Regions from separate parts of the Paenibacillus sp. FSL R5-0713 genome, predicted to be linked through region 3. Evidence: riboswitches for the same ligand, from Rfam matches in the RefSeq annotation. Region 3 holds a riboswitch; each other region holds the start of a gene.
The links. Region 3 has a riboswitch for thiamine pyrophosphate ahead of MKZ12_RS04475 (ECF transporter S component). Riboswitches for the same ligand answer to the same signal wherever they lie in the genome.
Positions count from the first base shown of each region.

Region 1 (4,291 bases), 280 kb from region 3:
TTTTCCGATGTCGTCATCCACGAGAAAGTAGCTCAGACGCTCCGATGGATCGCCGAGTGTCATGCCGATGCCATTCTGGTCACGTGTACCCTGTTTGCGGCAGTACTGGAGCAGGAAGCCACAGAGGTCCCTGTGCCTGTGATTGGCATAGATGATCCGCTATTGCAGAAGTTGCGGCGAGTACCAGGAGATTACATCATAGCCTTCACCAACCCGGCAACCATTGAAGGAACGATGGCACGGGTGAATCAGGCGTTACAGCACAAGGATGAGAATGGGCAGCCACACGTTGCCAAGGCATCTCAGACGGAAGTGGTGTGTATCCCTGGGACGTTTGAGTTAATTATGCGTGGAGATCAGCAAGGGTATCTCGAAGCGGTACGTGAGGGATTACAGCAGATTGCTGAGCAGTATCCGGGTAAAACGGTAGTGGCAGCTCAACTGTCTATGGCTCCCGCTGCTGCACAGGTTACTGCAGACACAGGCATTGCGATCCATAGTCCGTTGGCATTGCTTGCGGCGCATTTGGAGAAGAATTTGGGCATAGCACCGCAATGAACTCACTTACTAACTAACACCACTAATTAACGAGGTGAACTAATATGCATTTCCTCTATATTGTTGTTCTGTTTATCGTAGGTTTTTCCTGTTCTGCATTTCTATACGGAGGTGCCCCTAAACTTAGTGATGCCCTCCTATTTGTTATCACAGGCATTTTATATAAGCTATGGACCACGAACAGTCGCAAAGCTAGTTTTGAACAACACGGAGAGCGCTCATAGAGTTTAAAATCATATCATTGAATCAAAAAAAGCCGTTCTTCTCTGCAATGACAGAGAAGAACGGCTTTATCACTATTTCAGATTGCCAAGGTTAAGCTGTACCAGCGCCTAGGACCGTGTCCGATATTCCTCAGCCTTTTCCTGCATGCCCGCTGCTACAGCCTCATTCTCGGACAATCCTTTATCCGCCGCAAAGGCACGAATGTCCTGCGTAATGCGCATGCTACAGAACTTCGGTCCGCACATCGAGCAGAAATGAGCTTCTTTGGCCCCTTCTGCCGGCAACGTCTCATCATGGTAGGACAGTGCCCGTTCCGGGTCGAGTGACAGGTTAAACTGATCCCGCCAGCGGAACTCGAAGCGTGCCTTGGACAATGCATCATCCCGGCGCTGAGCACGCGGATGGCCTTTCGCCAGATCAGCGGCATGGGCCGCGATCTTGTAGGCAATAACCCCTTCCCGTACATCATCCTTGTTAGGCAAGCCCAGATGTTCTTTTGGCGTGACGTAACAGAGCATCGACGTGCCAAACCAGCCAATCATAGCCGCACCAATGGCGGACGTAATGTGATCGTATCCCGGGGCAATATCGGTCGTCAGTGGCCCCAGAGTGTAGAACGGTGCCTCTTGGCATATCTCCATCTGTAGATCCACATTCTCCTTGATCTTGTGCATCGGTACATGCCCCGGGCCTTCGATCATTACCTGCACATCATGCTTCCATGCGATCTGCGTCAGTTCCCCGAGCGTAGCCAGTTCCGCCATCTGAGCTTCGTCATTCGCATCGTAGATGCTGCCTGGACGAAGTCCATCTCCCAGCGAAAACGCCACATCATACCTTTTCATAATCTCGCAGATTTCTTCGAAATGAGTGTACAAAAAATTCTCCTGATGATGCGCAAGGCACCATGCTGCCATAATGGACCCGCCCCGGGATACAATACCTGTCATCCGCTTGGCGGTCATGGGGATATAACGCAGCAGCACACCTGCATGAATCGTAAAGTAGTCCACGCCCTGCTCTGCCTGCTCAATGAGCGTGTCTCGGTACAATTCCCAGGTCAGCGCTTCCGCTTCGCCATTCACCTTCTCCAGTGCCTGATACAGCGGCACCGTACCAATCGGTACAGGTGAATTGCGGATGATCCATTCCCGGGTGGTATGAATGTTTTTACCTGTCGAGAGATCCATCACGGTATCCGATCCCCATCGTACCGCCCAGGTCATCTTCTCAACCTCTTCCTCGATGGAGGAAGATACGGCAGAGTTACCTATATTGGCATTGATCTTCACGTGAAAATGACGACCGATCAACATCGGCTCACTCTCTGGGTGATTGATGTTGGATGGCAGAATCGCCCGTCCACTTGCCAGCTCCTGCCGCACAAATTCCGGTTCCACCCCTTCACGGATAGCGGCATACTCCATTTCTGGTGTAATGACGCCCTGCCTTGCGTAGTGCATCTGGGTGACACAGCGCCCAGCCTGAGCACGCAGTGGTTGTCCCCGAAATCCAGGGTATTCCTCTGCCCCGGCTCTCCGCCCTCCGGGCTTTAGTCCGTTATCCTCGGGTTGAACGGCTCTGCCATCATATGCTTCAACATCACCGCGTTCCATAATCCAATGATTTCGGAGCGCGGGTAACCCCTTCCGAATATCCATCTGGAATTCGGGATCAGTCATGGGGCCGCTCGTATCGTAGACACGCAGCGGTTCGTTATGCTCCACCCCTTGGGGAGTATTCGTGTCATGAAGGGCTATCTCACGCTCCGGTACAACTATGTCCGGCCGTGAGCCCTGAATGTAGACTTTGCGGCTACCCGGAAAGGGCTGAACCCGTCCGGCCGCTCCTGTTTCCTTTTCCACCTGCTGACCGTTATGTTCCTGTTCCATCGCTTGTTGTCCCGTTTGGTTTCCTGTACTCATGTTTGCTCGTCTCCTCCTCCGTGTTCGTTCACTTGGTTTGGTTGGCATCGTCATCAGCTCGCTTACGCACCTGTCCCAAATCATGCAGAGCGCAGAGAAGAAAGAGCGATCCTACACCAGACCAAGGGGGAGACATTATTCATGTACAGTTAACGACAGAACGGAGGTTACCACAGATCATAAATCTATAATGATTGCTCTCTCCAAGCCCACTTTTGCAGGTTATTGAAAAAACAGTCCATGGAATGTGTATTATCTCGCCCGTCCACTGTATATAAAAAAAGCCGGCCCCCGAAGGAACCGACTTTAATGCCCATCACCAATAATGCTCCTGGTTGCAGCTCCATAACGGAGTCCTGCAAGAGTCACACATGTGGTGGTTGTGGTCATATCGCCGATTACTTCCCTACGCTGGTATGATCCAGATCAGGTGCAAAGGGTCCGGAATCTCATGCGATTCCGTCTCAGTCCGGACAATTCGGACTCCCCCAGTAACGTTAAAAGTTGCGGCATACATAAGCCGCTGTTCATATTCAATGAAGCTGACCCCGATGGGCCGTCCATTACAGAGTAGCGCAACCGGAACATAAAAACAACCTTTATATTCCAGAACACCAACCCAATTGGAGAAAAACCTTACATCAATATCAGGATAACATGAGCCCCATCTGCGTAGCAGCTTCCTTTAGCACAGGTGCGTATTCGTGCAAAGTCTCCTGCGAAAGTCGGCTGACAGGCCCTGAGACCGAGAGAGCAGCTGCAATATTGCCTCGGCGATCCATAATCGGTACAGATACCGCTGCAGCTCCCGGCTCACGCTCCTCATAACTCGTCGCATATCCGTTATCCCGGATATCTCCCATTTGCGCCAAATACACCGCCGGATCAATAAACACCGGCCACTCCGGCCCGTTCATCAGTTCCTCACGATCCTCGTCCGTGGCAAACGCCATCAAGACTTTGCTGGATGCGCCAACAGACAGCGGGAGTCTAACACCGACTGGAGCGACTCGGCGAATCGCCTGATCACTTTGCACCGCCTGAATCCGAATCCGTTCACTGCCATCCCGCAGGTACAGACTCACGGTCTCCCCCAATCGATCTCTCAGTCGCTCCATCGCAGGCAGCAGCAGAATAGCGGGATCATCACTGCGGGACATATGAGCCGACAGCTCCCAGATTCGGATGCCTAGTCGATACTTCTCTGTTGCTGCATCGCGGATTACGAATCCTCGATCCTCCAGTGTAGCCATCAAGCGGTGCACTGTACTTTTGTGCAGGCCGATCTGGCTGGCAATCTCGGTGAGTCCCAGATCACTGCGTGTGGTAAAACATAATAATATATCCAGCGCCCGTTCCACAGCCCGGACGGTTAACTTGCGATCTTCCATGGCATAATGCCCTCCTCATGTTTCATCACATGAAACTTGGTTACATAAATTATATGAGAAACGGTCTCATCTGTAAACCAAAAAGAGCCAAAATTGAAATAGACCAACGTGTAAAATTTTCCTTTTTATAAGACTTAATCCCCTGTAATTTACACACTAAGGTAATGTTACCCATATATCTTAAGAACTATA
Region 1 is NZ_CP150229.1:707,981-712,271, reverse strand. Features, by position in the region: gene MKZ12_RS03335 (hypothetical protein) at 1-558, shown strand, start outside; gene thiC (phosphomethylpyrimidine synthase ThiC) at 891-2,675, opposite strand; TPP riboswitch at 3,095-3,208, opposite strand; gene MKZ12_RS03325 (IclR family transcriptional regulator) at 3,356-4,099, opposite strand.
Region 1: linked by a shared signal. The riboswitch ahead of thiC (phosphomethylpyrimidine synthase ThiC) and the one ahead of MKZ12_RS04475 (ECF transporter S component) in region 3 are both predicted to bind thiamine pyrophosphate.

Region 2 (4,291 bases), 3.0 Mb from region 3:
TATCGTTTCGTTTACTCGCCGGAGAGCGTGTAGGACTTGTTGGTGCCAATGGTGTTGGTAAATCCACATTAATGAACATCCTTACCGGTAAATTGCTTAAAGACAGTGGAAAAGTGGAATGGACACCGAAGGTCCGTTATGGATATCTGGATCAGCACACAAAGCTTACGCCAGGCAAAACGATTCGTGATGTGCTTAAGGATGCTTTCCTTCCGTTGCTTGAATTGGAAAAAGAAATGATGAATATTACGGACCAGATGGCAGATGCAGATCCAGATAAGCTGGAGCAGTTGCTGGAAGAGATGGGCGATATTCAGGAACAACTGGAACAGGGCGACTTTTATCTGATTGACGTAAAAGTTGAAGAGATGGCCAATGGTCTTGGTTTGTCTGCAATTGGTCTTGATCGAGATGTCGCAGCTCTAAGTGGTGGACAGCGCACCAAGGTACTGCTTGCCAAGCTTCTGCTCGAAAAACCTACAGCTCTGTTACTGGATGAACCGACCAACTATCTGGATGTTGAGCATATTGAATGGCTGTCACGTTACCTGAAGGACTACCCGCACGCATTTCTCTTAATTTCCCATGACACGGAATTCATGAATGAAGTCGTAAATGTCATTTATCATTTGGAATTTGCCAAATTAACGAGATATGCAGCGAACTATAACAAGTTCCTGGAGATGGCTGATATGAATAAAGCCCAGCATATTGATGCATACGAGAAACAGCAAGAGTACATCAAGAAACAGGAAGATTTCATTCAGCGTAACAAGGCGCGGGCTTCAACTTCAGGTCGTGCGAAGAGCCGCGAGAAACAGCTGGACAAGATTGAACGTATTGATCGCCCGGATGAAGCGGCTAAACCAACGTTCAAATTCAAGGATGCCCGCGCGAGTAGCAAAACGGTCTTTGAGGGCATTGATTTTGAAATTGGATATACCTATCCTTTGCTGCCCAAAATGACGATGACGATTGAACGTGGTGAGAAAATTGCCATTGTAGGCTGTAATGGTGTGGGTAAATCGACACTGCTGAAAACCATCCTCGGGAAAATATCTCCACTGAGTGGAAAGACCTTTTTGGGAGATTATCTCGAAACGGCCTATTTTGAACAGGAGGTTCGTGCTGGAAATATCACGCCGATCGAGGATGTCTGGAATGAGTTCTCACATTTGACTCAGAATGAGGTCCGGGGTCATCTCGCTCGCTGCGGATTAAAGAATGAGCACATTACTCGTCCACTCAACATGCTGAGTGGTGGAGAACAAGCCAAGGTTCGTTTATGCAAACTCCTGATGCGCGAAAGCAACTGGATTTTATTCGATGAGCCGACAAACCATTTGGATGTCACTGCCAAAGCGGAGTTGCAGCGTGCCTTGCAAGAATTTAAGGGAACGGTGTTACTGGTATCTCATGAACCTGATTTTTACGAGGGTTGGGTCACCAAAACATGGAATGTCGAAGAATGGTCTGAGAAAAAATAGACGATTCAAGACCGTGTTTAGACCATGTTTAACAGAAATTACGGTGACAAAAAAATCCGTCTATGGTAACATAGGCTACAACTTCATATGAACACTAGGGGGGCCGCACGATGCGGCTGAGATGGAAGAATGCGATTCCGGACCCTTTGCACCTGATCTGGATCATACCAGCGTAGGGAAGTGGCGAGCGCGTTTCAGTGAATGACGTGAGCAAACGGCAACTCGAAAAGATTTCAACCGTCTGCTTAGCGAATTGAAACATGCAGTTGCGTGTATAACGTTATGGCTATAGGTCTACAGCTGTACTGCACGAAATGAACTGTATGCATCAGTCAGTGATCTGATCCTATAATTCATACGCAGCCACTCCCCTACGGGAGTGGCTTTTTTTGTGTTTTCATAGCATTCACGCCTGGAAGGAGAGGGAGGGTACCGCAATTTTTCATAAGCATGTTCACGAATCATTTGAATTGCATGTTGTATCTACGGGGGCAGGAGATCGAGCATCTTTTGTAAAAGCAGCCAAGGACGTTTGGCCATGGGTGGACTATATTCACATACGAGAGAAACAACTTACATGTCAAGACAAGATCGGCTGGGCTGAAAGTCTGCGTAATGTTAATATTCCATCTTGTCGCATCGTTATCAATGGTTCAGAACTGCCTTCACAGAATGATCTCTATGGCGGTGTTCATTGGGGGCAAGATGCGATACGTAAATACAACCCTGCTGTCATAAGCAAAATGCAGCGACTTCGTCTGGGTGTATCTGTTCATTCCATCGATGAGGCAAAAATCGCTGAAGAACAGGGAGCTGATTACCTTTTCTTTGGGCATGTCTTCGCGACCAACAGCAAGCCAGATCTAGAACCAAGAGGATTATATGCTCTTGATGAAGTATGCAGAGGTGTCTCCATTCCTGTCATCGCGATCGGAGGCATAGAGCCGGGAAATATTCAAGCGATTCGCGCTACAGGGGCACAGGGAGTTGCCGTGATCTCAAATGTATGGTCGAGCGATTCCCCGGATCGGGCAGCTGCATCACTAAGGCAGGCTATCGTTGCTACAGGAAGTCTAAGCCGGTGAAAGGAGATGAGAGGATGAATGAGATCGTAACGGGTCAGAACAGGAATCATTTCAGTCATCAACTGAACTCTGAAACGGAATCAAGAAGCAAAAGTTTAACTGATAATCCGGATAAGATTCATGCAGAAACCATTATTGTAGGCGGAGGTGTTGTTGGTTGTGCCATTGCGTATGAGCTTGCTTCCCGGGGACAGGATGTTTTGTTGCTGGAGCATTCCGCAATTGCGGGAGGCACTTCTTGCGCAGCGGCTGGAATGCTTGCGCCAGATAGTGAGGATTTTGCTCATCCTTTGATGGCTAAGCTTGGCAGGCAGAGTAGACAGTTACTTATTGAGCAACAAGTGCTAATGGATACCCTTAGTGGGGTAGAGGTTGGGCTGCAACGCCGTGGATTCTTGACCCCTTTTCGATCATACAGTGAATTAAACCGCTATAAGAACAATCGAAATTCCGGTTTGTCTGCTGATGAGGTGTGGTGGGATCGTTCGGTTGTGCAACAGGAGGCATCGTGGCTTAACAGAGATACATACGGAGCCTACTACAGGCCATACGAGAGTGAAATCCTTCCTGTCCATCTAACTAGGGCATATGCGGAATCTGCTCAAGCCATGGGAGCTCGGTTTATAGAGGACATACAGGGTATACGTGTACAAACAAACGAACACGGCGTGCAGGGGATCACCACATCGATCGGTGAGATAACGTGCAAACATGTCGTTATAGCGGCTGGATTACAGAGTGAAGCATTGATGAGACATGTGAATCTGAGCTTACCTGTGTGGTCGGTAAAAGGAGAAATAGCTGCCGTTCAGTTCTCAGATGAACATGCAGGGTACAGACCTGACAGAACGGTTTATGCAGAGGATGTCTATATTGTTCCCAAAGCCAATGGCGAAGTTTGGCTCGGGGCAACCAGTCTGCCGGGCAGAACGGATTTGAATGTTTCTGTACAGGGTGTTCAGAAGCTGCTAACAGCGGCTACCCACTGGGTACCCGGGATGAAAGAAGCGCAATTTAAGCGAGCGTGGGCAGGTGTAAGACCGGCAACGCCAGATGGGCTGCCTTATATAGGTGCATGCAAGAGTATACCTGGACTGTTCGCTGCCTTTGGGCATTACCGTAATGGTATTTTGCTAAGTGCGATAACAGGCAGGCTTATCGCGGAGTTAATCACTGGCAAAAGCTCAGAAGAACTCGGAATTGAAGTGCTGAATCCAGAGCGTTTGAACAGAAAGGGAGTGGTGCAGTGAATATCATTGTTAATGGACAACGGATGGAGATTGAAGACAGATTAAATCGTGTGGATAAACTGCTCCAATCGTTTGACCTGCAAGTCAAGACTGTAGTTGTCGAGCTGAACAGGCATATCTTAACGCGTGAGTATCACGAGTCAACGGCATTAAGAGAAGGCGATCGAATCGAGATTGTACATTTTGTAGGAGGCGGTTAATGATGTTGAACATTGGTAAATATACGTTTGAGTCCAGATTATTGCTCGGAACAGGCAAGTTTTCGGATTTTGAAGTGCAGAGTCAGGCTGTGGATGCTTCTGGAACGGAAGTTTTAACCTTTGCTGTTCGTCGTCTGAATCTTGAGGAACGTAACCAGAAGCATTTCCTGGATACATTGGATCTGGATAAATACACGCTTCTTCCGAATACGGCCGGGGCTTCCACTGCGGAAGAGGCAGTGCGGATCGCCGAGCTTGCGCGGGCTTCG
Region 2 is NZ_CP150229.1:3,967,799-3,972,089, reverse strand. Features, by position in the region: gene MKZ12_RS17575 (ABC-F family ATP-binding cassette domain-containing protein) at 1-1,487, shown strand, start outside; TPP riboswitch at 1,574-1,683, shown strand; gene MKZ12_RS17570 (thiamine phosphate synthase) at 1,877-2,572, shown strand; gene thiO (glycine oxidase ThiO) at 2,587-3,822, shown strand; gene thiS (sulfur carrier protein ThiS) at 3,819-4,022, shown strand; gene MKZ12_RS17555 (thiazole synthase) at 4,025-4,291, shown strand, end outside.
Region 2: linked by a shared signal. The riboswitch ahead of MKZ12_RS17570 (thiamine phosphate synthase) and the one ahead of MKZ12_RS04475 (ECF transporter S component) in region 3 are both predicted to bind thiamine pyrophosphate.

Region 3 (4,291 bases):
CAGAGGTTGATATCAGCATATTGTTCAAAGATCCTGACTTGCAAAAAATGCCGATATGACAGTCATTATGCGATGTCAGGATATATCTGATCTAATGATTATTCTAGTTACCTTCCTTATTTGGTAGGATTAGGTTGTGAGTTGGGCAGAGGTGCACCTCTGGCGAACTTTCAGTACAAGCACAGGCTTGTACACGATCCATAACGAGAGAATAAGGGAGGAATAAAGTAATGAAAAAAATGTTGACGTTGTTGTTGTCTGCTGGTTTGGTTGCTTCCATATTTGGTGCGGTTCCCGCTGCTGCTGCGCCTACAGTTGTTAATTCAACGATTATTGTTCCAGCGGGCACGACTTATGACGGTCAAGGCAAAACATTTGTAGCCAATCCTTCCACATTGGGTGACGGGTCTCAAGCAGAGAATCAGAAACCGGTATTTCGTCTGGAGGCAGGGGCTACGCTCAAAAATGTAAATATCGGATACCCTGCTGCCGATGGTGTTCACTGTTATGGCAACTGTAATATATCAAATGTAGTCTGGGAGGATGTGGGTGAGGATGCACTCACATTGAAGTCGGCCGGAACGGTCAACATTACCGGCGGTGCGGCGTATAAGGCCTATGATAAAGTATTCCAGATCAATGCAGCCGGAACGATTAACATCAAAAATTTCCGTGCAGATGATATCGGCAAGCTGGTACGTCAAAATGGTGGAACGACCTTCGCAGTTAACATGACGCTGGATAACTCCAATATTTCCAATGTGAAAGATGCTATTATGCGTACAGATAGCAGTGTATCTCAAGGGAAAATTACGAATACCCGCTATTCCAAAGTGCCAACCCTGTTCAAGGGATTTGCTTCAGGTAAAACCAGTCAATCCGGCAATGTCCAATATTAAACGAGAGACTCAATCGCTGGAGTTGTTAAAAATATAAGCTCCACTTAATTGGAAGTAAGCCGGAATATAACGCCAAAAAAAGAGCGTCCCAAGGTCATTGTCACACTGACTTTGAGGAACGCTCTTTGTAATGCAGATGTCACCATAGTATAGTTCTGCTGAGTAATGTTTCATTGTGGAGGCACATATTATTTCTCTCCCGGAACCTCAACGATGACTTTGCCATGCTCGGGGGCAACGGAACCGCTATCCGTGGAGCCCAACTTGTTTATGACCTCATATGAGGTTTCTTCAAGCATGCGAGAGTACTTGAATGATACGAGTGTTTGACCTGCTACGGAAGGACGAGTTCCTGCTTCAGCAACGGCTTTGGTTTTAATAAAGAACAGGTCACCGATAGTTCCTGCATTATTGCTGATGTTGGCCTGCCATCGCAGCAGTGCACTTCCATTTTTAAGAACATAATAACTGACCAGATCGTTATCCTCCACAACGAAGAAACGATCTTTTTTGCCTTTTTCAAAAATGTATTTAATGGAGGAATCCACCGGACCCAGAGGGTTGCGAATATCCAGACGTGTTTGTCCGAGTTCAGAGAAGCGTGGCAGATGAAGTGCGGCTTCGCGCGCCACAGTCAGATCAGAACTGTTATATTCTTTTACAATCGTAGCATCGGTAGTGTAAATGTAGGCTTCCTTGGCCTTCTGATTCCACTGCACCTTCGTACCAAAAGCCTCACCAATGGCACGGAGCGGAAGCATCGCTTTACCATTCACCAGAATCGGGGCGGAAGACAATGTTGCATTTTGGTCATTTTTCTTCATTGTCTTGCTATTAGGTTTAAGGACATAATTATCGCTGCCTGTGCTAATGCTGATCTCTTTTGTTTTGTTATTGTAGCCAAACGTATAGTTGCCGAGGAATTGAAGCTCAGTCAATGCCACGTACATGGTCCCCTGCCGGATGACAACTTCATATTGAGCTTGAACATTGTTAATATAAGCTGTCGGTTTAGGTTCAGTTGCCGCGGCTTCCGCCACAGTGGATGAGAGTAAGGCAGGTGCCGTACCTGCGGTAAGTATCGAAGCGGCAAGGATCATTTTCCATGTTTTGAGCTGCCAAGCAGAGTTATACATTTTCATTACTATCAATCTCCCTTCTAGTATTTCAGACGGACTACATAACCTAAATGTTTCATATTATGGAAAGTGTACAATAGATATCCCCTGTTCATATACCCCAAATGAAGCATGGTGATACTTCTGGGGATTGCCACAAATACCCATCTGATGTACATTAGAAGCAATGAAATAAGTGAACCGGGAGCTCAATGAAGTTGGGCTGAGAGAGTGGCCTTGTGCCGCTGACCGTACATCTGATCTGGGTAATGCCAGCGTAGAGAACATGGATTTGCAATATGTAAGGGTGAAGTGTAGGAATGAACGTGGATGAACTACAGACCTTTTTGAACTGTGGTGGTGTATCTGCCATGGCGGAGAGGGATGGTTGATATTCCGTATTTTCGACATCCACCCAATACATCATTGTGAGGATTGTATACTGCGTGTTAGGCCTGCCCGGAACCGGGGAGGCTTTTTTTGTTTATTTTTAGAGGTTGTTCAACCAGTCTTTTTGAACACACACTTTTACAACCCCACAGGGGACAGAGGAAGGACGTAGAGAACATGGCAACAACAACAGGCAACAAACGATTGAAATTAACGGATATTCTGGTAACCATCGTAATCGCAGTGGTGTTTGGGGTGATTTACAAGATATGGGGACCTACGTATGACTTGATGAAACCATTCGGCGTTCATGCGGAGCAGATGATTTACGGCATGTGGTTTATGGCGGGCACGTTTGCATTTGTCATCATTCGTAAACCAGGCGTGGCTATCTTGGCCGAGGTTGCGGCTTCAACGGTAAGTGCTTTTCTGGGCAGTGAATGGGGCATGTCCACACTGGTGTATGGTCTGTTGCAAGGATTGGGAGCTGAGATCTTCTTCGCAGCATTCCTGTATCGTAAAACCAATCTGTTTGTCACTTGTCTTGCAGCCATTGGAGCCGCAGCGGCCTCGCTTTTGCTGGATTATCAGTATGGCTATATCGATTCACTCTCGGCCTGGAATTATACGTTATTCATCGGTTTCCGCTTCATCGGAAGCATCCTGATTGCAGGAGTGTTTGCTTATTATCTCGCCAAAGCTTTGGAACTGACTGGTGTAACACGTTCACTCAGACCGGTATCCAAACAGGATTATGAGGCGTTGGATTAGATGAGCGGAGAGGGGAATTCGCAGGCGGTAAGTGTGACGAATCTAAGATGCAAGTTCCCGGGAGAGAAAGCCTTGGTATTTCAAGGCTTGTCTCTTTCTGTGCGTCAAGGGGAGAAAGTGCTGCTGCTTGGACCAAGTGGCTCCGGTAAATCGACGTTATTACAAATCTTGAGCGGTCTGATACCTCGTTCGGTTGAAATTCCGATGAAATGTGATGATATTCAGGTTCCCGTCAAAGCAGGAGTGGTCTTTCAAGATCCGGATACCCAGTTCTGCATGTCCTTTACGGATGAAGAGATCGCATTTGTTCTGGAAAACCGAAGTATTCCGCGTGAAGAGATGCCTGCTCTGATTAAATATTATCTGAAACAAGTGGGGTTATCCTTGGAACAGAACCGTGTATTGATCCAGTCCATGTCTCAGGGGATGAAGCAACGTCTTGCGATTGCCTCGATGCTTGCCATGGACCCGGAGGTATTGTTTTTGGATGAACCCACGGCACTGTTAGATGATGAGGGGACTTCCCAGGTGTGGGATACCGTCAAACGGATCGCCAGTGATAAAACGATCATCATCGTTGAACACAAAATAAACGAGATTGTAGATATGGTCGACCGCATCATTGTCTTATCACCTGAAGGAAAGATTGTGGCGGATGGGCCAGCACAGCAGGTATTCACGGATGAACGGAGCAAGTTGAGGGATTATGGAATCTGGTATCCAGGCGTGTGGGAAGAGCATGAGCAGGAGAGGGTAACAAAAGAAGAAGAGGGAACTTATGGAGAGCTTCAAGCGTGTGAGAATCAGGGGATCTCAACCTTGGAAGCACAGCAGTCGTCTGGCTTATCTGATGCAACGGAGATTTTCCCCGTATCTCATGTATCATCCTTATCGCCTGTATCGTTAGCCGATCAGCCTGCACTGGACTTGCAGCAGTTCACTGGATGGCGTGGAAAAACACCTTTCATTCAGGTGGAACAGGCCAAGGTATGGCACGGAGATTGGATTGGTATTGTCGGGGCCAATGGAGCTGGCAAGAGTTCATTGTTGTTATCTCTGATGAATATTCTGAAAACAACAGGTCATTATGAGGTGCACGGTCAGCCTTCTGGC
Region 3 is NZ_CP150229.1:989,004-993,294, forward strand. Features, by position in the region: gene MKZ12_RS04465 (pectate lyase) at 231-899, shown strand; gene MKZ12_RS04470 (copper amine oxidase N-terminal domain-containing protein) at 1,088-2,041, opposite strand; TPP riboswitch at 2,208-2,318, shown strand; gene MKZ12_RS04475 (ECF transporter S component) at 2,585-3,178, shown strand; gene MKZ12_RS04480 (ABC transporter ATP-binding protein) at 3,179-4,291, shown strand, end outside.